Regions from separate parts of the Bradyrhizobium sp. 191 genome, predicted to be linked through region 2. Evidence: predicted binding sites of a transcription regulator. Region 2 holds the regulator's gene; each other region holds the start of a gene.
The links. The regulator LexA, encoded in region 2, represses DNA repair genes until DNA is damaged. The targets are predictions, from matches to a motif close to TGTTCNNNNTGTGTTCNG.
Positions count from the first base shown of each region.

Region 1: the regulator LexA is predicted to act here: its motif matches at 4,750-4,767, upstream of IVB23_RS00580 (single-stranded DNA-binding protein).
Region 3: the regulator LexA is predicted to act here: its motif matches at 2,331-2,348, upstream of ruvC (crossover junction endodeoxyribonuclease RuvC).

Region 1 covers NZ_CP064692.1:119,780-130,313, forward strand. The annotation lists gene uvrA (excinuclease ABC subunit UvrA) at 1-2,518, opposite strand, end outside; gene IVB23_RS00570 (outer membrane protein) at 2,792-3,475, opposite strand; gene IVB23_RS00575 (outer membrane beta-barrel protein) at 3,717-4,484, opposite strand; gene IVB23_RS00580 (single-stranded DNA-binding protein) at 4,924-5,418, shown strand; gene IVB23_RS00585 (low molecular weight protein tyrosine phosphatase family protein) at 5,528-5,875, opposite strand; gene IVB23_RS00590 (DUF2306 domain-containing protein) at 6,162-6,560, shown strand; gene gyrA (DNA gyrase subunit A) at 6,751-9,489, shown strand; gene IVB23_RS00600 (hypothetical protein) at 9,580-9,774, opposite strand; gene IVB23_RS00605 (PepSY-associated TM helix domain-containing protein) at 9,771-10,534, opposite strand, start outside.
Region 2 covers NZ_CP064692.1:960-9,153, forward strand. The annotation lists gene IVB23_RS00010 (glutamine--tRNA ligase/YqeY domain fusion protein) at 1-1,603, shown strand, start outside; gene IVB23_RS00015 (SgcJ/EcaC family oxidoreductase) at 1,611-1,997, shown strand; gene IVB23_RS00020 (DUF2171 domain-containing protein) at 2,183-2,416, shown strand; gene IVB23_RS00025 (ComEC/Rec2 family competence protein) at 2,513-4,792, shown strand; gene IVB23_RS00030 (hypothetical protein) at 4,917-5,351, opposite strand; gene lexA (transcriptional repressor LexA) at 5,833-6,534, opposite strand; gene glp (gephyrin-like molybdotransferase Glp) at 6,711-7,922, opposite strand; gene IVB23_RS00045 (hypothetical protein) at 8,051-8,194, shown strand, end outside.
Region 3 covers NZ_CP064692.1:3,490,926-3,501,459, forward strand. The annotation lists gene ruvB (Holliday junction branch migration DNA helicase RuvB) at 1-918, opposite strand, end outside; gene ruvA (Holliday junction branch migration protein RuvA) at 915-1,532, opposite strand; gene ruvC (crossover junction endodeoxyribonuclease RuvC) at 1,773-2,300, opposite strand; gene IVB23_RS16165 (YebC/PmpR family DNA-binding transcriptional regulator) at 2,536-3,282, opposite strand; gene IVB23_RS16170 (methyl-accepting chemotaxis protein) at 3,487-5,235, shown strand; gene IVB23_RS16175 (methyl-accepting chemotaxis protein) at 5,354-6,778, shown strand; gene IVB23_RS16180 (IS4 family transposase) at 7,104-8,402, shown strand; gene IVB23_RS16185 (DUF3617 family protein) at 8,565-9,095, opposite strand; gene IVB23_RS16190 (hypothetical protein) at 9,140-9,433, opposite strand; gene IVB23_RS16195 (hypothetical protein) at 9,618-10,079, shown strand; gene IVB23_RS16200 (ribonuclease T2) at 10,200-10,534, shown strand, end outside.

The DNA of each region.
Region 1 (10,534 bases), 120 kb from region 2:
CCGCCTTGAAGAACTCGGCGGCCTCTTCGACGGTCATGTCGAGCACGTCGGCGATGCTCTTGCCCTTGAACAGGACTTCGAGCGTCTCGCGGTTGTAGCGCTTGCCCTTGCAGACGTCGCAGGTGACGTAGACGTCGGGCAGGAAGTGCATCTCGATCTTGATGACGCCGTCGCCCTGGCACGCCTCGCAGCGGCCGCCCTTGACGTTGAAGGAGAAGCGGCCGGGCTCATAGCCGCGCGCCTTCGCCTCGGGCAGGCCGGCGAACCATTCGCGGATCGGCGTGAAGGCGCCGGTATAGGTCGCCGGATTCGAACGCGGGGTGCGGCCGATCGGCGACTGGTCGATGTCGATGATCTTGTCGATGTGCTCGAGGCCCTCGATGCGGTCGTGCGGGGCGGCGCCCTCGCTGGCATTGTTGAGCTTGCGGGCGATGGCGCGGTAGAGCGTGTCGATCAGCAGCGTCGACTTGCCGCCGCCGGAGACGCCGGTGACGCAGGTGAACAGACCGAGCGGAATCTCCGCCGTGACGTTCTTGAGGTTGTTGCCGCGCGCGTTGACCACCTTGATGGTGCGGCGATGGTTCGGCGGGCGCCGCTCCGGCACCTCGACCTCGAGCTCGCCGGTCAGATACTTGCCGGTCAGCGATTTCGGGTTGCGCATGATCTCGGCAGGCGTGCCTTCGGCGACGATGTGGCCGCCATGCATGCCGGCGCCGGGTCCGATGTCGAGGACGTAGTCGGCGAGGCGGATGGCGTCCTCGTCATGCTCGACCACGACCACGGTGTTGCCGAGGTCGCGCAGCCGCTTGAGCGTGTCGAGCAGGCGGGCGTTGTCGCGCTGGTGCAGGCCGATCGAAGGCTCGTCCAGCACGTAGAGCACGCCTGTGAGCCCCGAGCCGATCTGCGAGGCGAGGCGGATGCGCTGGCTCTCGCCGCCTGACAGCGTGCCGGAGGAGCGGGACAGCGTGAGATAGTTGAGGCCGACGTCGAGCAGGAAGGTCAGGCGCTCGCGGATCTCTTTCAGGATGCGGCCGGCGATCTCGTTCTGCTGCGTGTTCAGCGTCTCGGGCACGCCCGCGAACCATTCGCCGGCCTTCCTGACCGAGAGCTCCGAGATCTCGCCGATATGCTTGCCGCCGATCTTGACGCAGAGCGCCTCGGGCTTGAGCCGAAAGCCCTTGCAGCCCTCGCAGGGGACGTCATGGAAATATTTCGCCAGCTCCTCGCGCGCCCACTCGCTCTCGGTCTCGCGATAGCGGCGGTTGATGTTGGTGATGACGCCCTCGAACGGCTTCTTGGTGTCGTAGGAGCGGACCCCGTCCTCGTAGGAGAACTTGATCTCGTCCTCGCCGGAGCCGTAGAGGATCGCGTCTTTCGTCTTCTTCGGCAGATCCTTCCACTTGGTGTCGAGCGTGAACTTGTAGTGCTTGCCGAGCGCGGTCAGCGTCTGCACGTAGTAGGGCGATGACGACTTGGCCCAGGGCGCGATCGCGCCCTTGCGCAGCGTCAGGTCCTTTTCGGGGATGACGAGGTCCTCGTCGACATGCTGCTCGACGCCGAGGCCGCCGCAGGCCGGACAGGCGCCATAGGGATTGTTGAACGAGAACAGGCGCGGCTCGATCTCGGGGATGGTGAAGCCGGAGACCGGGCAGGCGAACTTTTCCGAGAACAGGATGCGCTCGGGGCCGCTCTTGTCGTGGATCTTCGCGGTCTTCTTTTTCTCTTTCTCTTCGGCAGGCGCGGCCGCCGGCGTGTCGGCGAACTCGACCACGGCGAGGCCCTCGGCGAGCTTCAGCGCGGTCTCGAAGCTTTCGGCGAGGCGCTGGCCGATGTCGGCGCGCACCACGATGCGGTCGACCACGACGTCGATGTCGTGCGGGAATTTCTTGTCCAGCGTCGGCGCCTCGCTGAGCTCATGGAAGGTGCCGTCGATCTTGACGCGCTGGAAGCCCTTCTTGAGCCATTCGGCGAGCTCCTTCCGATACTCGCCCTTGCGGCCGCGCACGACCGGCGCGAGCAGATAGAGGCGGGTGCCTTCGGGCAGCGCCAGCACGCGGTCGACCATCTGCGAGACGGTCTGGCTCTCGATCGGCAGGCCCGTGGCCGGCGAATAGGGCACGCCGACGCGGGCCCAGAGCAGGCGCATATAGTCGTAGATCTCGGTCACCGTGCCCACCGTGGAGCGCGGGTTCTTCGACGTCGTCTTCTGCTCGATCGAGATCGCCGGCGACAGGCCGTCGATCTGGTCGACGTCAGGCTTCTGCATCATCTCCAGGAACTGGCGGGCATAGGCCGACAGCGATTCGACGTAGCGGCGCTGGCCCTCGGCATAGATGGTGTCGAAGGCGAGCGAGGATTTGCCGGAGCCGGAGAGGCCCGTAAACACCACCAGCTTGTCGCGGGGGATCTCGACGTCGATGTTCTTGAGGTTGTGCTCGCGCGCGCCACGGATCGTAATTGCGCGCAGGCTCGAGCCCGCGTTCTGTTGTTGGCGCTTCGCCTTGATCACTTCGTCCATCCCGCTGGTCCTTAAGGAATCCAAAGACGCGCGATCGCGCCAATGTTGAAGGCGCGCTTCGCCCGGAACCGGGAACGGCGCCGATGGGTATGGCAGCGAACGTAGGAAGAACGGGGGCGGATTTCCAGTGCGACTTGCGAACCGTCAACGGATTGTTGGCGCGCTGGCGGCATCTGGCAGCAGCGGGCGTGCGGAACTGCGCTGGAGCGTGCCGCCCAAACAAAAAGGCCGGCGCGAGGCCGGCCTTTCGTGACGATGCGACGTCAGTCGTGATCAGTACTTCGCAACCACCGGCGCGCCGAAGTGATAGTTCACGCCGACCTGCACGGTGTGGAAGTTGAGCGTGCCGGAGTCACCAGGGGCGCCAATGCCACCGAAATAGGTCTCGCTGCCGAGGCTGCGATAGAGGTACTCGCCTTTGACCGACCACTGCGGCGCGAAGAATGCTTCGACGCCAGCGCCGACGGTCCAGCCGGAGTGGAACTTGCTGTCCGAGATGGTCAAGGCGCCCGCGGTGCCGCTGATCTTGTTGTCGATCCAGGCGTAACCACCGGTGCCGTAGAACAGGACGTTGTTGACGGCCCAGCCGATGCGGCCGCGCACGGTGCCCATCGCCTCGGTCTTTGAGCTCACGTTCACGAGACCAAGGCCGGGAACGACGCCTGCGACGGAGGCGCTGACGTCCGCCCAGGCGGCGTCGGCCTCAAGGCCGAACACGACGTTGCCGGTCTGCCAGTTGTAGCCGGCGGTGCCGCCGACGAACCCGCCCTTCATTTTCGGGTCGGCGTCGGACTGCCAAGCGCCGCCGCCGACGATACCAAGGTAGAAGCCGGTCCAGTTGTAGACCGAGGCCACAGGCACAGGCGCCTTGGTGTAGGGGCGGGCTGCCAGATCGGCAGCCGAAGCGGGGGCCGCAAGAGCGAATACACAGGCCGAAGCCAACAAAACCTTCTTCATCTTCAACTAAATCCCAGTCCCAGTTTCTGTTATTGCCTTCCGTGACCGGAAGGGCAGCGGACTCAAACGGCCCAACTGGGGTTGTGCTTACACCACCAAAGCCGCAAGTTGTGTCTCCGAAAAGCCACAACGACGCAAAAGGTAATGGTTACTGACTCGTTTCCCCGCGATCAGTGCGCGCCCAAAACAGAAAGGCCGGCGCGAGGCCGGCCTTTGATCTCCAAACAATATCAGCGGGATATCAGTACCTCGCGATCATCGGGCCGCCCCAGCGATAGTTCAACCGGATGAGACCGATATCGACGTCCTGGCCGATGCGATTGGAGGCCGTGAAAGCACCGAGCGGAGCAGCGACAAAATTGCCGGATCCGGTGAAGTCGATCGTGCGGTGGCCGAGGAAGATGTGATCGTACTCGAAGCCGACCGACCAGTTGGGCGCGAATCCGAACTCGACGCCCACGCCCACCGTGCCGCCCCAACGGGTCTCGTTGGCCCGGTCGAACTCGAGGCCGGTCGCCACATCGTAGGTCCGATAGCGATCACCGACGACGGCGGCGCCGCCCTTTACGTAGAGCAACACGTTGTTCCAGGCATAGCCGATCTGCCCCGTGATCAAACCGAAAGAGTCGATCGTGGACTGGTTGCGAAGGCCGGACACCGCGCTGATGTTGTCGCCGGTAAAGTCGGCCCAGTTGCCCTGGCCCTCGAAGCCGAACACCCAGTTCGTCGACTGCCAGCGGTAGCCGACCTGGCCACCGACGGTGCCGCCCGTCGCATTGTGGCAGCCCTCGCCGACCAGAACGCCGGTTGCCGGGGTCACGAAGTCCCAGCACTTGCGGCTTGTGCCGCCACCGCCGTTGATACCGATGTAGAAGCCGCTCCAATCGTAGATGGTGGCAACCGGAGCTGGAGCCTTGGTGTAGGGACGGGCGGCGAGATCGGCCGCGCTTGCGGGGGCCGCCAGCCCCAACGCCATTGCACTGATTGCACCAAAAAGAATCTTATTCATTGCAGTCTCCCCAGTTTCGCCCGCTTCTCGAAGTCCCCGAAGCGGGCTGATCAGGCGCGACGCCCATATGAATTAATTCCAAGGCAACGATAGCCCAAGGAAAGGGCAAAGTCCGTCGCCGAAATGCCACACTCGCGCACTGATCGAAATAGCTGCAACTTGATGAATGTTAAGCGGTTTTCCTTCTTCTCGGGAACCCGGGAAAGTTCCATCGGGTTCCGCGCCATCGGCGTGTGACCAATATCTGTTCAGTGCTTTTGGCGCGAAGAACAAATCTGGAACATAGTCGGGCGGGATGCTATATGTGGGGATAACCTTGGGGGTGGCGGGCTGATCGATGTCCGCAAGCGTATAGGGTCGCACCAACGGGGTGCAGAGGAACGCGGGCAGCGGGATTCGCCCTTTTGAAATTCAGTGGCATTCGGAGTGGAGAGCGGCGATGGCGGGAAGCGTCAACAAGGTCATTCTGGTTGGAAATCTCGGCAAGGATCCTGAAATCCGCCGCACCCAGGACGGGCGGCCGATCGCGAATTTGAGCATCGCCACCTCCGAGACATGGCGTGACAAGGCGACCGGCGAGCGCAAGGAGAAGACCGAGTGGCACCGCGTCGTGATCTTCAATGAAGGGCTCTGCAAGGTCGCTGAACAGTATCTGAAGAAGGGCGCGAAGGTTTACATCGAGGGCGCACTGCAGACCCGCAAATGGACCGACCAGAGCGGCGTCGAGAAGTACTCGACCGAGGTCGTGCTCCAGGGCTTCAATTCGACGCTGACGATGCTCGATGGCCGCGGTGGCGGCGGGGGAGGCGGCAGCTTCGGCGACGAGCCGGGCGGCGATTTCGGCTCCTCCGGTCCCGTCAGCAGCGCACCGCGCCGTCCCGTCGCCGCCGGCGGCGGCCGCAACAGCGACATGGACGACGATATCCCGTTCTGAGGCTTTGCAATCCCAAGCCTCGGCAATCCCAAGCCTCGGCAATCCCAAGCCTCGGCAGTCCCAAGGGCTCGGCAGTCCAAAGGCTTTGCAAACCGAAGCCTTGACAGTCCTAAGGCTTGGTCCGGAACAGGAAGCGGCCGGCTCCGTTTTCGAGCAACCGGACCAGCATGGGGTCCATAAATTCATAGTCGTCGGGAATATCGAGGCAGATGACCCGCTTGCCATGCAGGCTGGACCGGAATCTCCGATTCAGCTTGTTGCGGTGGGTCTTCTCCATGACGAAGATGATGTCGGCCCATTCGACCTGTTCGGAGGACAACAATACGTCTGCGCCGTTCGAGAGGCCGGCCGAATCGGTCTCGATTCCGGGCCATGTCGAAAAGACCTGCGCTGCGGTCGGGCTCCGGAGGCGGTTGGCGCTGCAGAGAAAAGGACGTTGGTCACCTGACCGCTCCAAGAGAATGATCGGTAGTTTGGGCCGGGTGCCGAACGCTTGCCACTTACACGGCTTTCGATCGGCACTGGAATTGCGACGTTCCGTGCCGAACCAAGCGGAAGCGTTTGCCTTGTACACAGGCTTCGCGCGATGCGACAGAGCTTCTTACCAAACGGCCGGCAGAGCTCGGGTTTCCGGGCTAGCTTCATGCACTGCCTGAGCGCTTTGACGGCACGCGATGTGAATGATATTAACTTTATGTTAAGCCTCTTCACATGGTCGGTTCGCCGTTCTGGGGACTCTCCGCATGAGCCTCGCGCCGCTCTTTGAGGCTGCTCCTGCCGTTCCGCTGCACGCTTTCGCAGCCATGGCTGCGTTCGCCCTCGGGATACTCCAATTGGCCGCGCCGAAGGGAACGCTGCCGCACCGGGCTCTGGGCTGGGTCTGGGTCGGGTTGATGCTTGTCGTTGCGCTCAGCTCGTTCTGGATCCACCAGATCCGTTTGATTGGTCCGTGGAGTCCGATCCATCTGCTCTCGATCTTCGCACTCGTGATGCTGGCGTGGGGCGTTTTGGCCGCGCGAAGCCACCGGGTTCGCCGCCACAAGATCACGATGATCTCGGTCTTCTTCGGCGCCCTGGTCATCGCCGGCCTGTTCACCTTCCTGCCCGGGCGGATCATGCATGCGGTGGTTTTCGGGCCATAGCGCGATGGCAAATCGGGCGCCTGGCGCGGCTGCAGCAGGGCTGAAACCGGGCGCGGGAACAATCTCCGAGGCACCCGGTAAGTCCATGAAAAAACGAAGGGAAAAAGCGCTTCCCTTGGCCTTGCAAGGGTGGTTATCAGGGGGGCGATGCGCTATATGATTCCCAGATAAAATCTCACCGGATTCCCCCTTGGCTGACGACGACGACAAGCCCGGCGACCAGCCGGCGCAACCCTCGGACATTCGCCCCGTCTCCATCTTCGAGGAGATGAAGAAGTCGTACCTCGACTACGCCATGAGCGTGATCGTGGCGCGCGCGCTGCCCGATGCCCGGGACGGCTTGAAGCCGGTGCACCGCCGCATCCTGTTCTCGATGAACGAGCAGGGGCACACGCCCGACAAGAAGTACGTCAAGTCCGCCCGCGTGGTCGGCGACGTCATCGGTAAGTATCATCCGCACGGCGACCAGTCGATCTACGACGCCATGGTCCGCATGGCGCAGGACTTCTCGATGCGCGTGCCGCTGATCGACGGCCAGGGCAATTTCGGCTCGGTCGACGGTGATCCCGCGGCTGCCTATCGTTACACCGAGGCGCGCCTGACGAAGGCGGCGCTGGCCCTGCTGGCCGACATCGACAAGGACACCGTCGACTTCCAGCCGAACTACGACAACAACGAGACCGAGCCGTCGGTCCTGCCGGCCAAGTTCCCGAACCTGCTCGTCAATGGCGCGGGCGGCATCGCGGTCGGCATGGCGACCAACATCCCGCCGCACAATCTCGGCGAGGTCATCGATGCCTGCGTCGCTCTGATCGACAACCCTGCGCTCACCATCGACGAACTCATCAACATCGTGCCGGGACCTGACTTCCCGACCGGCGGTGTCATTCTCGGACGTGCGGGCATCCGCGCCGCCTATCACCTCGGCCGCGGCTCGATCGTCATGCGCGGGAAGGTCGCGATCGAGACCATCCGCAAGGAGCGCGAGGCGCTCATCATCACCGAGATTCCGTACCAGGTGAACAAGGCGACGATGGTCGAGCGCATCGCCGAGCTGGTGAAGGAAAAGAAGATCGAGGGCATCGGCGACCTGCGCGATGAATCCGACCGCGAAGGCTACCGCGTCGTCGTCGAGTTGAAGCGCGACGCCGTGCCGGATGTGGTGCTGAACCAGCTGTATAGATTCACGCCGCTGCAGACGAGCTTCGGCGTCAACATGGTGGCGCTCGACAGCGGCCGTCCGCGGATCATGCATCTGAAGGACCTGCTGGCGATCTTCGTCGACTTCCGTGAGCGGGTCGTCACGCGGCGCACCAAGTACCTGCTCGCCAAGGCGCGCGATCGGGCGCATATCCTGGTCGGTCTTGCGATCGCAGTCGCCAATATCGACGAGATGATCCGCGTCATCCGGAGCTCGCCCGACCCGACTACCGCCCGCGACACCCTGATGTCGCGCGACTGGCCGGCCCGGGACGTCGAGGACATGCTGACGCTGATCGACGATCCGCGTCACCGCATGAGTGCGGATGGCACGATCCGGCTGTCGATGGAACAAGCGAGAGCTATTCTCGATCTGCGCCTTCAGCGCCTGACCGCACTCGGCCGTGACGAAATCCGCGACGAGCTCGACAAGCTCGCCAGCGAGATCGCCGATTATCTCGACATCCTGCGCTCGCGCGAGCGCGTGCTTGATATCATCAAGACCGAGCTTGCCGAGGTGAAGGCGGAGTTCGCCACGCCGCGCCGCACCGTGATCATGGAGCAGGAAGGCGAGGTCGAGGACGAGGACCTGATCCAGCGCGAGGACATGGTCGTCACCGTCTCCCACGCCGGCTACGTCAAGCGCGTGCCGCTGTCGGCCTACCGCGCCCAGCGCCGCGGCGGCAAGGGCCGTTCCGGCATGCAGACCCGCGACGAGGATTTCGTCAGCCGGCTCTTTGTCGCCTCGACCCATACTCCGGTGCTATTCTTCTCCTCGCGCGGCCAGGTCTACAAGGAAAAGGTCTGGCGGCTGCCGATGGCGGCGCCGAACGCGCGCGGCAAGGCGATGATCAATATCCTGCCGCTGGAGCAGGGCGAGCGCATCACCACCATCATGCCGCTGCCGGAGGATGAATCGACCTGGGGCAATCTCGACGTGATGTTTGCCACCACCGGCGGCAACGTCCGCCGCAACAAGCTGTCCGACTTCGTCGACGTCCGCCGCTCCGGCATCATCGCGATGAAGCTCGACGACAACGAGGCGATCGTCGACGTGCAGATATGCACCGAGCGCGACGACGTGCTGCTGACGGCGGCCGGCGGCCAGTGCATCCGCTTCCCCGTCACCGACGTGCGCGTGTTCACCGGGCGAACCTCGATGGGCGTGCGTGGCATCGCGCTTGCCGAGGGCGACAAGGTGATCTCGCTGGCGATCCTACGCCACGTCGAAACCACCTCAGACGAGCGCTCGGCGTACCTGAAGATGCGCCGAGCGGTGGCCGGCGAAGCCGTGGCGGAAGAGGTTCCGGCCGATGCCGAGGCCGAGGAGACGTCCGGCAGCTTCCAGCTGCCGCAGGAGCGCTATGTCGAGATGTCGGCGGCCGAACAGGTCGTGCTGACGGTCTCCGTCAACGGCTACGGCAAGCGGACCTCGTCCTACGAGTACCGCACCACCGGCCGCGGCGGCAAAGGCATCGTCGCCATGAGCGTCAACAACCGCAACGGCAATCTGGTGGCTTCCTTCCCGGTGGAGGATGCCGACCAGATCATGCTGGTCACCGACAAGGGCCAGCTGATCCGCTGCCCGGTCGAAGGCATCCGCATCGCCGGCCGCTCGACCCAGGGCGTGATCGTGTTCGACACCGCCGAGGACGAGCATGTGGTGTCGGTCGAGCACATCACGGAAGAGGCGGAGAGCGGCAATGGCGAGAACGGGAACGGCTCGTAGCTCAAGCAGATCCCGTTAGCTCTCGGTTCTCTGTCGACGGCTGCAATCGATTTGACAGGACCGGCATGGCGCGACGTGCCGGTGTCCGGCCTATGATCGTGGAAGATGCGGCCGGCGCGATGCCTTCCAGCCGAGCACGGCTAGCGGAATTGCCAGTGCTGCCCAGGACAGCGCGTCCCAGCCATCGTCTCCGAACAGCGCTGACGCCAGCCCGACAAGGATGAGCACTCCGAGCAGGAGCGGCCAGCGAAAGATCTCGCCCGTGGTGTGGCGCTTGCGAGTCATGGACGAATTCCGGATGTCGCTGCGGCAGGCGGCCGGTCCTGCGCGCGCGTGGTGATCCGAGGTGATTTGCGCCTGCCGAGCCAGAGATAGACGCCGCTCGCGAGCACGACGATGGCGGCGATGTCGAGAAGCGCCCAGATGATCTTGAGCGGCAGGCCGCCGTAATCCCCGAAATGCAGCGGGCGTGACACCTGCAACGCCCGGAGATACCACGGCAGGCCCTGCGCGGTGACGAGCTGCCCAGTTTCGGCGTCCAGCATCGCTGGCGTGAACAGGCGCGAGGTGATTGGCGTCGATCCCTTGGTCCAGACGATGAAGTGCCGTGGTGTCCCGAACCGCGCGACCGTCGGAAAGATGATGCTGGCCGGCGTATTGCCGTCGATCACCCGGTGTGCCGTCGCCGCGACGTCATCGACGTCGGCCCATTTTCCAAGCGGCGACTTGCCCAAATGCGGCGCGATCAGCTCCGGCATCACCTCCGCGCGCCAAGCGGAAAACAGCGGCAAGGATATCGTGTTGATGACACCGGTGATGCCGACGGCGAGCAGCCACACCAGCGCCACCCCGCCGATCAAATTATGCAGGTCGAGCCATTTGACCCGCGGAGCGCCCGCACGACGCACCGCGCCGAAGCTGAGCCGGCGCATGAAGGGCGCGTACAGCACGATGCCGGAAACGATCGCTACGACGAACAGCAGGCCCATGACGCCGAGAAACAGTTCACCCGGCAACCCCAGGAACATGTCGCGGTGGAATATGC
Region 2 (8,194 bases):
CAAATACAAGGAGATCGTGACCCGGTTCCCGCCGGAGCCGAACGGCTATTTGCACATCGGCCACGCCAAGTCGATTGCGCTCAACTTCGGCATCGCCCAGGAGTTTCCGGGCCGCTGCCATCTGCGCTTCGACGATACCAACCCGGTCAAGGAAGAGCAGGAATATATCGATTCCATCCAGGCCGACGTGCGCTGGCTCGGTTTCGACTGGGGCCAGAACCTGTTCTTCGCGTCCGACTATTTCGACCGCCTGTACGAATGGGCGGAGCAGCTGATCCGCGACGGGCTCGCCTATGTCGACGACCAGACCCAGGAGGAGATCCGCCTCTCGCGTGGCACGCTGACCGAGCCCGGCAAGAACTCGCCGTTCCGCGACCGCAGCGTGGAGGAGAACCTCGACCTGTTTCGCCGCATGAAATCAGGCGAATTCCCCAACGGCGCGCGCGTACTGCGGGCCAGGATCGACATGGCCGCGGGCAACATCAACCTGCGCGACCCCGTGCTGTACCGCATCCTGCACGCGCACCATCCGCGCACCGGCACCAAGTGGAACATCTATCCGAGCTACGACTACGCGCATGGCCAGTCGGACGCGATCGAGGGCATCACGCATTCGATCTGCACGCTGGAGTTCGAGGACCACCGGCCGCTCTACGACTGGTTCATCGAGAAGCTGCCGGTGCCGTCCAAGCCGCACCAGTACGAATTCGCGCGGCTGAACCTGACCTACACGCTGCTGTCCAAGCGCGTGCTGACCCAGCTCGTCCGCGACGGCCATGTCGCCGGCTGGGACGATCCGCGCATGCCGACAATGGCGGGCATGCGCCGCCGTGGCGTACCGCCGGCGGCCTTGCGCGAATTCGTCAAGCGCATCGGCGTTGCGAAAGCCAACAGCGTGGTCGATGTCGGCATGCTCGAATTCTGCATCCGCGAGGAGCTGAACCGCACGGCGCAGCGCCGCATGGCGGTGCTGAAGCCGCTCAAGGTGGTGATCGAGAACTATCCGGAAGGGCAGACCGAGGAGCTCGAGGCGATCAACCATCCCGACGACGCCAGCGCCGGCACGCGCAAGATCACGTTCGGCCGCGAGCTCTACATCGAGCAGGACGACTTCATGGAGAACCCGCCGAAGAAGTTCTTCCGCCTGTCCCCCGGCAACGAGGTGCGGCTGCGCTATGCCTATTTCGTCAAGTGCACCGGCGTGATCAAGAACGATAAGGGCGAGGTGGTGGAGCTGCGCTGCATCTACGATCCCGCGACCAAGGGCGGCAACGCGCCCGACGGCCGCAAGGTCAAGGCGACCATGCATTGGCTTCCGGCGGCTGCCTCGAAGCCGGCGGAGATCCGCATCTACAACCAGCTATTCGCAAATCCGAGCCCGGATGCTTCGAACTTCGCGGCCGACCTCAATCCGAATTCGCTGGAGATCCTCGCCGATGCGCGGGTCGAGGCTTCCGTTGCGGAGAGCAATTCGACCGCGCCGATGCAGTTCGAGCGCCAGGGCTACTTCGTGCGCGACAAGGACTCGACCCCCGGCAAGCCGGTGTTCTCGCGCACCATAGGCCTGCGCGACACGTTCGCGAAGGAAGTCGCGAAAGGTTGATGCGCCCATGAGCAGCGAAGCCGACGCCATCGTTTCCGCCGTCATCGCGAAATGGTGCGCCGGCTTTGCCAAGCTCGACGCTGTGGCGCTGTCGTCGCTCTATGCGAAGGATGCGTTCTTCTTCGGCTCCAACCCCAAACTCTATCGGGGCAGGGACGGCGTCGTTGACTATTTCAACGGGCTGCCGCGGTGGCGCAAGCCGAGCGCGGCCTTTTCCGAGGTGCAGGCGGCGCAGGCCGGCCCCGATCTGATCAACATGGCCGCGACCATCGCGTTCGATCTTGCCGGCGAGCGGGACGATCTCGTCGTCAAGATGAGCTGGGTCCTCATCCGCGAGGACGGCGAGTGGAAGATCGTCAATCATCACGCCTCGTCGCAGGCACCGCTGATTTAGCGATCGCGCTTAACCAACCGGTTTCGTCATTCCGGGGCGCGACAAAGTCGCGAGCCCGGAATCCATAACCACCAGCGTGAATATGGATTCCGGGCTCGCGCCAAGTGGCGCGCCCCGGAATGACGGAAGGATACGAACCGAAGCTCTCTCCGCGCGTTGAGGTGGCTCCAACCAAGGATCCCGCCATGCAGAACATCGCAGAGCATATGGAAGTCATCGGCGCCGACGGCGTCCACATCGGCACCGTCGATCGCGTCGAGGGCAACCGCATCAAGCTGACCAAGAAGGACAGCGGCGAGGGCAGCCACAAGGGGCACCATCATTTCATCGACAAGGGCCTCGTTGCCGACGTCGAAGGCAACAAGGTCCGGCTGTCGGCCAACGCCTCGGTCGCGGTGACGATGGAAGAGGAAAAGTAGCGCGCTACGCCGCCTGTTCCCGATCTGTACCGCTATTCGCCCGGTCGCGCGTTCCGGTAGCCTCCGCACCCGTCGCGTATCGTAAGGTGCAGGGGAATGGCGGAGGCGGGCCGGCCAGTGCGCTCCCAGGGAGTTGCGGGGACGTGGCCGGTCGGCCGCGCCGCACCGGCCGGCGGCTTTGCGCCGGCGGGCCTTGGCATCTGGCCGGCAATCGTCGGAACGCTACGCGAATGGGCCCGCGCCGAGGCCGGCCCAGGCCGGCTGTTGCCCTGGGTGCCGGTCGCCTTCGGTGGCGGCATCGCGCTGTATTTCGCCGCCGATCATGAGCCGGTGCTGTGGGTCGTTGCCGTGACCGCGGTCATGCTCGCGCTTGGCGCGGTCCTGCTGCGACGGAGCCGGCTGTTTGCCCTGGCGATCATGCTCGCGGCGGTCGCGGCGGGTTTTGCCGTCGCGACCTGGAAGACGGCGCGCATCGCCCACACCGTGCTGGCCAAGCCGCTCTATTCGGTGTCGCTGTCGGGCTTCGTGGAGGCGCGCGATATCCGCGAGCGCACCGATCGCTTCGTGCTGCGCGTCAGCGCGATGGAGGCGCAGCGCAGCGACGTCAAGCTCGAGCGCGTGCGCCTGTCGGTGCGCAAGGGCACTGCGCCCGAGGTCGGCAGCTTCGTGCAATTGAAGGCGCGGCTGCTGCCGCCGATCTCGCCCGTGCGCCCCGGCAGCTACGATTTCTCGCGCGACATGTTCTTCCAGGGCATCGGCGCCTCCGGCTTCGTGATGGGCGCCATCACGGCCGCGCCGCCGCCGGATGCCGTCGGCTTGCGGCTGCGCTACGCGGCTTTCATGCAGGGCCTGCGCGATGCGATCGATGCCCGCATCCGTGCGACGCTCGAAGGCGACAATCGCGCCATTGCGACCGCGCTGCTGACGGGGCGGCGCGATGCGATCACCGCGCCCGTCAACGACGCGATGTTCGTCTCGGGGCTCGGCCATGTGCTGTCGATCTCCGGCTATCACATGGCGGTCGTCGCCGGCGTCGTCTTCTTCGCGGTTCGCGCCCTGCTGGCGCTGATTCCGGGGCTGGCGGCCGGCTTCGCCATCAAGAAATGGTCGGCAGCCGCGGCGCTTGTTGCGGCTGCGTTCTACCTCCTGCTGTCCGGCGCCGAGGTCGCGACGCAGAGATCGTTCTTCATGACGGCGGTGGTTTTGATCGCCGTGATGGTCGATCGCCGCGCCATTACGTTCCGGACGCTGGCGGTGGCCGCGCTGATCGTGCTCGCCGTCGCGCCGGAGGCGCTGGTTCATCCGAGTTTCCAGATGTCCTTTGCGGCAACGCTCGGGCTGGTGGCGCTGGTGCAGATCGGCATGCCGAACCTGCTGGCATCGCCCGATCATTCCGCAACGGCGCGGATCGCGCTGTGGGGCGGCCGCGAGATCGCGATGCTGTTCCTGGCCTCGTTGATCGCCGGGCTTGCGACCACGCCCTATGCCGCCTTCCACTTCCACCGCGTGACGCCATACGGCGTGCTCGCCAATCTCGGCGCGATGCCGGTGGTCTCGGCGCTGGTGATGCCGGCGGGGCTGCTGGGGCTGCTCGCCGCGCCTTTTGGGCTCGACGGCGCGTTCTGGTGGCTGATGGGGATCGGCATCGAATGGATGGTTGCGGTCTCGCGCTGGGTGGCGGCACTGCCCGGTGCAGTCGGTCGCATTCCCGCGTTCGGGATCGCGCCGCTGATCGCGGCGAGCCTCGGGATCATCGTGATGGGGCTGCTGCGCACGCCCCTGCGCTGGTCCGGTGCCGTGGTGCTGCTTGCCGCGATCCTCTGGGCGATGTCGGTGCGGCAGCCCGACATCTTGATTGCCGGGGATGGCGCGAGCGTCGCCGTGCGGGGCCGGGACGGGCGGCTGCATGTGATCCGCGCCAGCAAGGATGGCTTCCTGCTGAGGGAGTGGTTGGCCGCCGATGCCGATCCGCGCGATGCCGGCAGCGCCTCGTTGGCCGACGGTGTGTCGTGTGACGAGTCCGGCTGCGTGACGCCGCTCGCGGACGGACGGCTTGTCGCGTTGGCGTTGCGCATCGACGCTCTGGCTGATGATTGCAGCCGCGCCGCGCTGGTGGTGACCGCGCGGCCCACGCCGCCCGATTGCGCGGCGATGGTGGTCGACAGGCCGCGGCTCGCCAGTCAGGGCGCGCTGGCTCTGACGCAGAGTGGTGACGGCTTCTCGGTTCGGGCGGTGAGGGCGAGAGGCACAAGCCGCCCCTGGCTGCCGGCCGGCGCCGGCGAGGGGGATTTCGACGGCAGCCTTGCGCCGAAGACGGCCGTGCCCCGCAACCGGGACGCAACGCCATCGGAGATGGACTTGCAGGCGGACGATTGAGGAGCGATGCGGGGGAGGTCGGTCGGACGGGATCTCGCAGGACGCAAACCATACCATCTCGCCGGCCTCGGCCGGCGATGGCATTTCATTCCTGGCCCACGACCATCGGCCGGGGGCGACGACGTCAGCCGATCGGCAGGCGCGTGATCGTGGACCGCGTGTCGGCGACGGTCTGCGGCTTGTGCTCGCGTTCGCCAACCGGTTGGGTCACCGGCAGTTGCAGCACGGTCGCGCGCTGGCCTTCGACGAGCTGTGTCACCAGCACGTATTTGCCGTCGGGGAATTCGATCGCGTCATGATGGCGATCGGGAATGTGCGGGTCGATCTTGCCGAACTTGCCGACGCGGGAGTTCACGGTGCGCGTCCAGATCCAGCGATTGTCGTAACGGACGTTGTCGGCGAAAGCGAGCTCCGTTCCCGGCAGCAAGCAGACCGCGACGGAGAGATCGGCTTCGGAGGCGAAGCCGCGCGTCGAGGTGCCACGGAAAGTTGTCGTGACGATCGTCTCGCCGACTTCGGCGGGGCGTGTCGCGACAGCATGCAGGCTGTAGTCACACATTGGGTGCTCCTCATGCGAAGATAGCAACCCGCACCTCTTTTGGAGGCGCAGGCCTCTATCAGGGTGGAAGCACGCAACGTTCTGCTTCGTTGTAGGCAAATCTGCGGCTGGGCGCCGCATGCCGCGATCACATTATCTTTCCCGGATTCGATAGGAACAAAACCGACGCCTGTGTATTCGGAAGGCGCGTGTCAGCGCCTCGTGGGCGCCGACCAGCCTGGGTATTGCCGCTCGCTTTTGCCGAATGGCGGTGCGATTGTATGGCGACGGCTTACATCGCCGATGCTGCGATCGGCGCCGCAACATCGTCCATGATAAGTCTGGCGCATCACGTGTCCTCGCACTCTCAGGCCGCGAAGCGATGATGCGTCGTATCGAGGTTGTGGCGCCGAAAGAGGGGGCCGGACAATCTGAGCAGAACCGGAAAAACCATCCAGCCGGAGCGGACAGCCATCCGCTCCAATCGATATCGAACGACCGCTCAGTACTTGCGGTAAAGCCCGATCAGCTTGCCCTGAATCTTCACGCGGTTCGGCGGAAGAATGCGGACCTCGTAGGCGGCGTTGGCGGGCTCGAGCGCGATCGAGGCCCCGCGGCGGCGGAAGCGCTTGAGCGTGGCCTCCTCGTCGTCGATCAGCGCCACCACGATGTCGCCGGTATCGGCGCTCTCGTTGCGCTGGATCAGCGCCATGTCGCCATCAAGGATGCCGGCCTCGACCATCGAATCGCCGCGCACTTCGAGCGCGTAGTGCTCGCCCGAGCCGAGCATGTCGGGCGGCACGCTGATGGTGTGGCTGCGCGTCTGCAACGCCTCGATCGGCGTGCCGGCCGCGATGCGGCCCATCACGGGCACGGCGACGGGACGCTCGCCCTCGTCCACAGGCGGGCTGGAGGTCGCGCGCACCTTGCCGAGATTGCCCTCGATGACGCTCGGCGTGAAGCCGCGGCGACTGCCGGCGGCGGCCTGCAGCTCGGGCAGCTTGATCACCTCGATGGCGCGGGCGCGGTTGGGCAGGCGGCGGATGAAGCCGCGCTCCTCGAGCGCAGTGATCAGGCGATGGATGCCCGACTTCGAGCGCAGGTCGAGCGCATCCTTCATCTCGTCGAAGGACGGCGGCACGCCGCTTTCCTTCAGACGTTCGCTGATGAATCGCAGAAGCTCGTATTGTTTGCGCGTCAACATCTCGACCAAAGTCCCCCGGTTGATGTCGTTCAAGTCCGAGACGAGGAAGTCAGCGATAAGCCGCTACATCCTCGAAACAAATCATGAACGGACACTATATGTTCGATATGTGTTCCGCAACTGCTTAATTTACGGTGAACAGAGCAAAGCTCGCGCGATGCGTGTGGCCATGCAGCTCAGGCGGGCAGGCGCAGCACCTCGCAAGGCGTGCCGGCCTCGGCCCTCGGCGCGAACGGTGCGCGCACGAGAAGTACCTCTGCCGCAGCGAGATTCGCAAGCAGAGAGGAGTCCTGATGGCTGACGGGAAGAGCGACGAGCGTGCCGTCGTCGCGCTGTTCCAGGCGCGCACGCAGATAATCCTCGCGCTGGTCATTGGCACCGAGATCGCGGCCCAGCACGGCGCGCTCGCGGCGATGATGGATCACTGAACGGCCCGACAGGGCGCGAATCAACGGCACCATGAACAGGAAGGCGCACACGTAGGACGACACGGGATTGCCGGGCAGGCCGATCACGCGCATTGCGCCGAGCCGTCCGTGCATCATCGGCTTGCCGGGCCGAATCGCGATCTTCCAGAACGCCATCGAGATGCCTTCGTCCTTGAGCGCCTGCTGGACCAGATCGTGGTCGCCGACCGAGGCACCACCGGTCGTGATCAGGATGTCGGCGCCGCTCTCCCGGGCGCGACGGATGCCGGCGGAAGTGGCCTCCAGCGTATCGGCGGCGACGCCGAGGTCGATGGTCTCGGCGCCCTCGCTGCGGGCGAGCGCGTGCAGGGCATAGCCATTGGAATAGACGATCTGGCCGTGTCCGGGCGTAGTGCCGGGCATCACCAGCTCGTCGCCGGTGGCGAGGATCGCGACCCTCGGACGGCGGCGGACGGCGAGATGCGCGTGATTCATTCCCGCAGCCAGCGCGAGATCGCGCTCGGTGAGACGGCTTCCCTCGCGGAGCAGCACGTCTCCCTCGCGGAAGTCGACGCCGGCGGGGCGAATGTGCCGACCGGGAATCGCGGCTTCCTTGATCGTGACGAGCTTGCCTTCCGCGACAGTGTCCTCCTGGATCACGACCGCATCGGCGCCGTCGGGAACGACGCCGCCGGTGAAGATCCGCACGGCTTCGCCGGGGCCGACCCTTCCCGCGAACGGACGACCCGCCGCGACCTCACCGACGACCGTCAGCCGGGAATCGATCGTTGCCGCGTCGGCCGCGCGCACGGCATAGCCGTCCATCGCCGACATCGCCTGCGGTGGCTGCGTGCGCCGCGCCGCGACATCGTGCGCGAGCACGCGATGGTAGGCCTCATTGAGGGAGACCATCTCTTCAGGCAGCGGCTCTGCATCTGCCAGCACCGCGGCAAGCGCGTCAGAAACCGGCATGAGGGCCACGGGCGAACTCCGCAACAAATCGGGACTGGGTCGGCATGGTTCTAGCCGAGCGGAGGAGCTGACGCAAAAGGCGGCGCTCAGTCGAAGACGCACTTCCTTTCGGCGCAAGGTCGGCTTAACTTATACTGATGACAAAATTGCTCGAAAAGGCGCTCCAAGCCGTGCGGCAGCTTCCTGCGGATAGCCAGGATGAGATCGCGCGCGCGATGTTGGCTCTGACCGGCAACGCAGGGGAGCCCGAGGAAATCGATCCCAGCCATCTTCCGGCGGTC
Region 3 (10,534 bases), 3.5 Mb from region 2:
CAGATAAGGCTCGATGATGTCCTCGATGGCATCGCGCGGCTCCGACAAGGCCGCAGCCATCGTCTCGACACCGACCGGGCCGCCACCATAGTTGAGCGCGATGGTCGAGAGATAGCGGCGGTCCATCGCGTCGAGACCGGCGGCGTCGACCTCGAGCGCGCTCAACGCGTGGTCGGCGATCTTGCGGTCGATCGTGGCGGCATCCGCCGCCGAGGCGAAATCGCGGACGCGCCGCAGTAGCCGGCCGGCGATGCGGGGCGTGCCGCGGGCGCGGCGCGCGATCTCGTTGGCGCCATCAGCGCTCATGCCGACATTAAGTACGCGCGCGCCACGGCTGACGATGCTCTCCAATTCCTCGATCGTGTAGAAATTGAGCCGGACCGGAATGCCGAAGCGATCGCGCAGGGGATTGGTGAGCAGGCCCGCCCGCGTGGTGGCGCCGACCAGGGTGAATTTCGACAGCTCGATCTTCACCGAGCGCGCCGCCGGGCCTTCGCCGATGATGAGGTCGAGCTGAAAATCCTCCATCGCGGGATAGAGCACCTCTTCCACCGCCGGGCTGAGGCGATGGATCTCGTCGATGAAGAGCACGTCGCGCTCTTCGAGATTCGTGAGGAGCGCGGCGAGATCGCCGGCCTTGGCGATCACGGGCCCGGACGTCGCACGAAAGCCGACGCCGAGTTCCTTCGCCACGATCTGCGCCAGCGTGGTCTTGCCGAGGCCGGGCGGCCCGACGAACAGCACGTGATCCAGCGCCTCGCCACGCTTGCGCGCCGCCTCGATGAAGATCGACAGATTCTTGCGCGCCTGCTGCTGGCCGACGAAGTCGGACAGCGATTGCGGGCGTAGCGCGGTATCGCCGACATCGTCGCTGCGGCGCTCGGGCGAGACCATGCGGTTGGCCTTGGGATCGCTCACTTCGCGAGCTCCTTCAGGCCAAGACGAATGAGCTGCGCGGTCTCGGCATTCTCGCCCGCACTCCGCGAGGCCGATGCGATGGCCGCGGCGGCTTGCGGCTGGCCGTAGCCGAGATTGACCAGCGCGGAGATCGCATCCGCCACAGGGCGCGGCGCGCGCTGGTCGTCGACGGCGCCGGCGAGATGCACGACGGCGGGATCGACATTGGCGAAGGCCGGCGCCTTGTCCTTCAGCTCGGTGACGATGCGCTCGGCGACCTTGGGGCCGACGCCGGGCGTGCGTGCCACCGCGGCCTTGTCGCGCAGCGCAATCGCATTGGCGAGATCGGCCGGCGCCAGCGTGCCGAGCACGGCCAGCGCCACCTTGGCGCCGACACCCTGCACGGTCTGGAGCAGGCGAAACCATTCGCGCTCCTGGTCGGTGCGGAAGCCGAACAGTTTGATCTGGTCCTCGCGGACATAGGTCTCGATCGATAGCACCGCGGCTTCACCCGGCGAAGGCAGATGCTGCAAGGTGCGCGAGGAGCAATGCACCTGATAGCCGACCCCGCCGACTTCGAGGATGACGAAATCCTCGCCGTAGGAATCGATCAGGCCCTTGAGCTTGCCGATCATCGCTGCGCACCCATCGCTTGAAGGACGCACGGCAACGACTCGCCGTTCCCTCCCCCCTTGTGGGGGAGGGTCAGGGAGGGGGGTGCCACACGGGGATTCTCTCGAAGGCGCGAGCACCGCGTGCGCCGCCCACCAACGACCGCGGCACCACCGCTGCGGCTACCCCTCTCCCCGGCCCTCCCCCACAAGGGGGGAGGGAGCGCACCGCCGATGCCGCTCATCTGTGCCTCGCGACGCGCATCATATCCCCACCACCTTCAGCCGCAGCGCGGTGCTCTGGCGATGATGGGCGTGGGTGATGGCTATGGCGAGCGCGTCGGCGGCGTCCGCGGACGGGGGCTCCGCTTTCGGCAGCAGGATCTTCAGCATCATCGCGATCTGTTGCTTGTCGGCGTGGCCGGCACCGACCACCGTCTTCTTGACCTGGTTCGGCGCGTATTCGGCGACAGAGATGCCGAACATTGCGGGCGCCAGCATGGCGACGCCGCGGGCCTGGCCGAGTTTCAGCGTGGCAACGCCGTCCTTGTTGACGAAGGTCTGTTCGACCGCCGCTTCCATCGGCTGGTGGCTAGAGAGAACGGAAGCAAGCCCTTCGTGGATCGCGAGCAGCCGGCCCGACAAGGGCAGATCATCCGGCGGTTCCACCGAGCCGCAGGCGATGTAGATCAGGCGATTGCCCTCGGCCTCGATTACGCCCCAGCCGGTGCGGCGCAGGCCGGGGTCGATGCCGATGATGCGGACGGGGCCACGAATCGGGAGCGCAGTCATGGGCCAGTGATAGCGGCTGGCCGCCGCGGGGGAAACAGAAACAGAACGGAAGTAACAGGGGAAAGGCGGTCTCGGATGAGCCGCGCTGCGCGGTACAAACCCGGGCGTCATACCCCGCGAAGGCGGGGTATCCATTACGCCGCGGCTTATCCGTATCCCTCTTACGTCTCTGGAATACTGGATCGCCCGCCTTCGCGGGCGATGACAGCAAAGTGTGGAACTGACGCGCGCGCTCCTACCCGCCCATCTTCGCGACCAGCGCGTCCGATATCTCGAAATTGGCGTAGACCTGCTGCACGTCGTCGTGCTCGTTGAGCAAATCCATCAGCTTGAGAAGCTTCTCGCCGGTCTCGTCGTCGACGGTGACCGTGTTCTGCGGCTTCCAGATCAGCGCGGCCTTGCGCGGCTCGCCGAACTTGGCTTCCAGCGCCTTGGCGACATCGCGATAGCTTTCGGTCGAGGCATAGATCTCGTGGCCGTTCTCGCCGGAAACGACGTCGTCTGCGCCGGCTTCGATCGCGGCGTCCAGCACCGCATCGTCGGAGGCGACGCTGCGGTCGTATTCGATGATGCCGGTGCGGTCGAACATGAACGAGACTGAGCCGGTTTCGCCGAGATTGCCGCCGGACTTGGTGAAGAAGGAGCGGATGTCGGAGGCGGCCCGGTTGCGGTTGTCGGTCAGCGCCTCGACGATGACGGCGACGCCGCCGGGGCCGTAGCCCTCGTAGCGGATTTCGTCATAATTCTCGCCGTCGCTGCCGAGCGCCTTCTTGATGGCGCGCTCGATGTTGTCCTTCGGCATGTTCTCCTGGCGCGCGGCGATCACGGCGGCACGCAGGCGCGGGTTCATGGCGGGGTCGGGCGTGCCGAGCTTGGCCGCGACGGTGATTTCCCGCGCCAGCTTGCCGAACAGTTTCGACTTCTGGGCATCCTGCCGCCCCTTGCGGTGCATGATGTTCTTGAATTGGGAATGTCCGGCCATGCGTGGTCTCGTTAAGGAATCGTGCGCCAAGGTGAACGTGGGAAGCGCGGCCTTATAGGCCGCCAACCCACCGAAATGAAAGAGGCTCTACGACTTTAAGGTAACACCGTACTCGCCCGTGCCTAGAGGTCAGGCACCGTTAACCCTGATTTCATTCCGGACTGCGAAAATAGCGCCCGACCGTTCTCCGACAAGAGAGGCCCGATGGCGTTCGGATTATTTCAGAAGCGTCTGCCGGACCCGGCTGCGCCTGCGACAGCCCTGGAGGCTCCGCAGCCGGCGGCCGATTCCGCGCGCGCCCCGGCCGTCGACAGTGATTCGGCCCGGGAAATCCTGGAACTGCTGGAACTCGAGCTCGGCGCCATGATCCGCCAGCTCGAACGCGCCGCCAATTCGGTGGCCGGAGGCGCCGAGGCGACCGCCGCGACGCTTGCCGCCATTCGCGACCGCACCGACGCCCTGACCGGTCGGACCAACGCGGCGCAGTCGACCGCCTCCACCTTCGCCCATGCCGCCGACAAGTTCACCCAGTCCGCGCAAGGAATCGGCGCGCAGGTCCGGAATGCGGGCAAGCTCGCCGACGAGGCCAGCGCCGCGGCGCAGGAAGCCCGCGCCAATGTCGAGCGCCTGCGCGAATCCTCCGCCGCCATCGGCAACGTCGTCAATCTGATCGCACAGATCGCGCGGCAGACGACGCTGCTCGCGCTCAACTCCACCATCGAGGCCGCACGCGCCGGCGATGCGGGCAGAGGCTTTGCGGTCGTCGCGACCGAGGTCAAGGCGCTCGCGGTGCAGACGCAGGGAGCGACGGAAGAGATCACAAGGAAGATCGACGCGCTCCAGCGCGACGCCGCCGGCTCTGCCGATGCCGTGCACCGCATTTCGCAGGCGATCGAGGCGATCCGCCCGGTGTTCGACACCGTCAACGGCGCGGTCGCCGAGCAGAACGCCACGACCAGCGAAGTCTCCGGCAATGCCGCCAGCGCCTCGGAGTTCATCATCTCGGTCGGCGAGAGCGCGGCCGAGATCGATGCCGCGACCAAGGCGGCCGAGACCCATGGCGAGAGCGTCGCCAGTGCCGGCAAGGCCGTCACCACTTTTGCTCAAAAGCTGAAATCGCGCTGCGCCGTGCTGCTCGGCCAGAGCGAGCACGACGACCGCCGCAAGACCGAGCGGCTGCCCTGCCATCTCAGATTCGAGACCACGCGCGGGGTGATGCCGGTCTATGAAATCGCGATGGACGGCGTTCTGATCGGCGGCGCGGATGCAGGCAGGCTCGCACCGCAAGCGCTGATCGAAGGCACACTCGAAGACATCGGCGCCTGCCGCCTGCGCGTGGTCGAGCAGTCCAAGGCCGGCGCCCGCGCGCAATTCGTTGGTGCCGGCGCCGCGCTCGGCGAGAAGGTCGAGGACAAGCTCTGGTCGATCCATGAGGAGAACACGGAGCTGGTCACCCGTGCCATGGAGGCGGGCAATGCGCTGACGAAGATATTCGAGCAGGCGGTTGCGCGCGGCGAGGTTAAGCTGGAGGACCTGTTCGACACGGATTATGTGGAAATTGCGGGCACCAATCCGCAGCAATTCCGCACGAGATATCTGGACTGGGCCGACCGGGCCCTGCCGCCGTTCCAGGAAGCCTTCCTGGCGAGGGAGCCGCGGATGGCGTTCTGCGCCATGGTCGACCGCAACGGCTTCCTGCCGGTGCACAACAAGATCTATTCGCATCCGCAGCGGCCGGGCGACGTCGCCTGGAACACGGCCAACAGCCGCAACCGGCGGATGTTCAACGATCCGGCGGGGCTCGCCGCCGCGCGCAACCTGCGCTCGTACCTGGTCCAGAGCTATGCGCGGGACATGGGCAACGGCAACACGGTGATGATGCGCGAGATCGACGTCCCGATCCGCGTGCAGGGCCGTCACTGGGGTGGCTTCCGCACGGCCTACAAGCTGTAGTGCTCTCCCGAGTGCACTCTTGGGCAAGACACCGGCCGCGAATCATCCTCTAAGCCGAAACTGGAATGGGAATGCCGCCGAGAGCCGATCAACGGCCCTGACTGGAGAGAGCCCGTACATGTCCCAGGCACAGCTTGCAGTATTGGACACCGCATCCAACAGGTCGCTCGCCGAGCGGCTGATCGATCAGCTCGCCGACCGCATCGGCGGCCTCGGCGTGGAACTCGCCGACATCGCCGGCAACGTCCAGGAGGTCGCAAACCGCGTCGCGAACCAGTCGGAACGGTTCCACCACCTGCAGGAGACGGCCGAGACGATGGTGTCGGCCAACCACGACATCGCCAACGCATCGCAGGCCGTGCAAACGACGACGTCCGCGGCAGTCGGCGAGATCGCGCAATCGCGCAGCGCCGTCGACACCGCGGTCAGCCATATCTCCGAACTCGTCGCGGCCGTGGAGCGGATCGAGGCGCGCCTGTCCGCCGTCGGCTCGGCGCTGGCGCAGGTGGCGAAGGTCTCCGGCTCGATCGAGGCGATCGCGAAGCAGACCAATCTGCTCGCCCTCAACGCCACCATCGAGGCGGCGCGCGCCGGCAATGCCGGCCGCGGCTTCGCGGTGGTCGCGAGCGAGGTCAAGAACCTCGCGGAAGCCACCCGCCAGGCCACGCATGAGATCTCCGACACCGTGCGTGATCTCGACGGCCAGATCGAAGGTCTGATCGGCGAGAGCAGCGACGCTTCGCAGCGCGCCAAGACCGCCGGCGAAGGCGCGCAAGCGATCTCCGGCATCATCTCACGCGTCCAGCAGGGCTTCGCCTCCGTGGAGGCGGAGATCGGCAGCGTCACGCGCGCGGCGACCTCCAACCTCGGACATTGCGACATCGTCATCAGCGAGCTCAACGAGCTCGCCAAGGGCGTCGACCTGTCCTCGCGCGACCTCAAGAACGCCGACGAGCGGGTGGCGAAATTGCTCGACGCTTCCGAAGGCCTGATCGCGCTGATCGCCGACAGCGGCGTGGAGACGTCGGACGCGCCGCTGATCCGCGTCGTCGTCGACACCGCGAAGCGGATTTCGGCGGAGTTCGAAGCTGCGATCGACCGCGGCGAGATCACGCTCGACCAGCTCATGGACGAGAACTACCGCGAGATATCAGGCACCGATCCGAAGCAGTACCTCACCGACTACGTCGCGTTCACCGACCGCGTGCTGCCCGCGATCCAGGACCCGATCCAGAAATCCGATCCCCGCATCGTGTTCTGCGTCGCCTGGGCGAGGGGCGGCTATCTGCCGACCCACAATCCGAACTACCGGCTGCCGCAAGGCAAGGACCCGGTCTGGAACAACGCCAATTGCCGCAACCGCCGCCTGTTCACCGACCGCACGGTGAAGAAGGTCGCAGCCAACACGAAGCCGTTCCTGCTGCAGACCTACCGCCGCGACATGGGCGGCGGGCAGTTCGTGCTGATGAAGGACCTGTCCTCGCCGATCATGATCCGCGGCAGGCATTGGGGCGCCTTCCGGATGGGCTTTCGTCAGGGCTGACGGGCGCTCCTGCGGCCCTTGAATCAAAAACCTGAAAAACAACCCCATGCACAGTAGCCGGGGTGTGCGAAATCAATGGCTTGCGCCGGCATGCCATGGCGCGCTTTGACTCGTCGGGCCAAACAGAGGTAGAATGCTATTATTCCGAAATCCTCCCCTTCCCTTCTCCCCTTGTGGGCTAAGGCGTGCACAGAATTTTCTTGCCTTAAGTGAATCGAGTCTGATTCTTTGTAATGCGGTTAAGAAGGATAACCGCATTGAAGGCAGGAATGGATTGGTCGGTCGGCCGTTTTGGAGACGTTCGACTGGCCAAAAGGGGGCGCTGTTGTTGCGGCGCGCCGTCGAACGCGTGACGATGAATCTGCGAGCAGCGGCCGATGGCCGCGCCGAATGGGTCGGCTTCAGCCGGTGGCTGAACAATCCGAGCGTAACGGTGGACGAGATCGTCGGGCATGGCGCAGAGGTGCTGTCGAAGCAGTGTGCAGGCCTGCATGTGCTTGCGATCCAGGACACGACGGAACTGAACTACGCGAGGCATGCGGGCCGGGTCCGCGGCCTTGGCCCTTCCGGGAACGGGATTGACCCAGGCCTGTTTGTGCATCCGGTGTTGGCCGTTGACGCCGGGAGCGGAGCCTTGCTCGGGCTCGCTGGGATGCAGATTTGGACGCGCCAGGGGCCTGCGTCGCCCGATTACCAGAGCCAGCCAATCGAAGAGAAGGAGTCCTATCGTTGGATAAAGAGCGCGGCCGACGCCAAGAGTGCGCTTGCTGCTGCGGCGATGGTCACGGTGGTTGGCGACCGTGAGAGCGACATTTACGAGGAATTTGACCGGATTCCTGACGCACGGACCCATTTGCTTACACGTGCCTGTCGCGATCGCGCCCTGGTGGGCGGCGGAAAGCTGTTTGATATTGCCGAAAGTTGGCCGGTCCAGCATAGCTTCGACTTGGAGGTTCGGGCACAGCCCGGCCGTGCGGCACGAACGGCCAAGATCGCACTGCGCTTTGGCGGGGTGACCATCAAGCGCCCGGCCAACTGCAGCGACCGGAAAGCTGCGCGTCAATTGACGTTGCGCTTGGTTGAAGTGAAGGAACTGGATCCCGTTATCGGGGAGTCGATCCACTGGCGCCTTCTCACCACTCATACGGTGACGACCGTGAAGCAGGCGCTGCAGATCGTTGATTGGTACCGTCAGCGCTGGCACATCGAGCAGTTGTTCCGCACCAGTAAAAGCCAAGGCCTCGACATCGAGAGCAGCCAAGTCGAGGCGGCTGAGGCATTGTTCAAGCTCGCTGCCATCGCGATGACGGCAGCTACCAAGATCATGCAGCTCGTCCTCGCCCGTGATGGCACGGTCGACCGCCCCGCCACCGACGTGGTGCCTCCGGACCAACTGCCGATCCTCGAAATCTTGCAGGTCCAGCTCGAAGGCAGGACTGACAAGCAAAAGAACCCTCACTCCAAGCACTCTGTCGCATGGCTCGCATGGATCATCGCTCGCCTCGGAGGATGGACCGGCTACGCCTCGGAGCGGCCACCAGGTCCCATCACTATGCGCAGAGGATGGCACCGCTTCAAGCAAATGTCAGCCGGTTGGAGGCTCCGAGATATGTGCACGCCTTAGCCTTGTGGGAGAAGGTGGCGCGAAGCGCCGGATGAGGGGTATCTCTCCGCGCGTGCAAGTCTCATTTGAATTCGCGGAGAGAAACCCCTCACCCGTCTCGCCGCTAACGCGGCGAGCCACCCTCTCCCACAAGGCCCACAAGGGGAGAGGGAAATAGCACACCTACTTCGGCAGCAGCGCCTTCAGCTTGTCCATGTCGCGCACGTTCATCTTGAAGCCGCCGGGCATCACGATGTCGCCGGGCTTCTGGTCCGGCTTGCAGGCGCCCAGCCACTTGGCTTGCAGCGTCATGGTGCTATCGCGGCCGGCCGCGCCGGCGACGCCGCCTTGCGCGTGCGAGGTGGTCTTCACCGTGTAGGCCGAGTTGAAATCGCCCGTGATCTCGGCATGCGACGTCGTGCTGACGCCGGCGACGCTACATTCGGAATCGCTGACATAGCCGGTCGCGGTCTTCTTGATCTCCTGCTTGGCGCAGATCTGCTTGGCCATCGGCGAGACGTTGTTGCTCATCTCCTTGTCGACGGTCTCGTCGGTGCAATGCTGCATGGTCATTTCGGGGACCGGCGAGCCGGTCGAGACCAGCTTCATTTCCCAAAGACCGGCCTTGCGCACCGGCAGGTCGTCGGCGCTGGCGCTGCCTGCCGACAACGCGAGGCAAAGCGTCGGGCCGAGCAAAGCGAGTTTGCGCGTCATGTGGGAGGCTCCCGGCCGAGAAAGTGCGGCGTTACGACAGCGCCTCAGTAGAGCGTGCGGATCGGGCGATCGGCGGCACCATAGGGCACCCAGCGGCAGGCGAACGAGATGTAGCCGCCGTCATAGCCCTGCACCGCGAGGAATTTGGCGACCTTGCCGTAGCGTGCGCAGTGATCGACCGCGACCTGACGCGCGTCGACCTGGGTCGCCATCGAATAGGCGATGATCCCGCCGGTGTCGTTGCCCTTGAACGGCGGCACCGGAAGGATGTCGGCCCGCGCCGACTGGCTCGCCATCATACCCAGGGCAAGAAGGCCAGCGGCCGCAATGATTCGCATTCCCGTCACTCCAATTGGCTGGCGCCAGTCTACGGTGCCGGGATGGAAGTGAAAAGAACAGAAGCCCGGTTGGCCGCGACGTTCCGGTCAACTCCTCGCCAAGTGTTGCCGCGCTGCACTTGACCTGCCCCGGCCTTCGCGGCACCGTCTGAACTTCGCAAGACCTAAGCTGTCTGGATTGACCATGCGCGCCCCCTCCCCGAAATCGCTTCGCTTTGCTGCTCTGCTCGGCCTCATGTTCGGGGCGCTGTCGCTCGGCGAGGCCAGGGCCGCCAATCCGCTCGAGCTGAATTTCTGGCTGAGCGGACCGCGCTACGACGGCGCCGTCGTCGATTGCGACAAGGCCCTGCCGACGATCGCCACCCAGTTCTGGGAAAAAGAGAGCTCGTTCTGGAATTCCTCGTTGAAGATCACCAGCTTCTCCGCCGTTCGCGAGGTCGCGTTCCGACCCTGGCAGTCCGACAACATTCCGCGCCGCTTTTGCACCGGCGAGGCCCTGCTCAATGACGGCAAGGTGCGCAAGGTGCACTTCTCGATCATGGAGGATGGCGGCTTTGCCGGCTACGGCGACGGTGTCGAATGGTGCGTGGTCGGACTCGATCGCAACTGGGCCTACAATCCGGCCTGCCGCTCCGCCAAGCCCTGATCCGAAGAGCGTCTGATTCGGGCTGATCAACCGGTGGACGACAACCGGCTCGAATTTTGTTCTTGAAATGTTCTCTTTGCCTGCTAGACTGCGCGCACAGTCTAGTTGAGGGGCGTTGCCATGTTTCATCCCAGATTGCGTTCGTTGTCCCGTCTGATGATCTCGCTGACCCTCGCCGCCGGGCTGGCAACGCTCGCCGGCGGCGCGAAAGCCCAGGACAAGCGGCAGAACGCACCGGGCGAGTTCGATTTCTACGTGCTCGCGCTGTCGTGGTCGCCCTCGTTCTGCGAAGAGGCGGCCGAGCGCGGCGGCCGCTCCCAGATCCAGTGCGGCGGACGGCCCTACGCTTTCGTCGTGCATGGGCTGTGGCCGCAATATGAGAACGGCTTCCCGGAATATTGCCAGCGCCCGGCGCCGCGGCTGAACCGCAACATCGTGTCCTCGATGCTCGATTT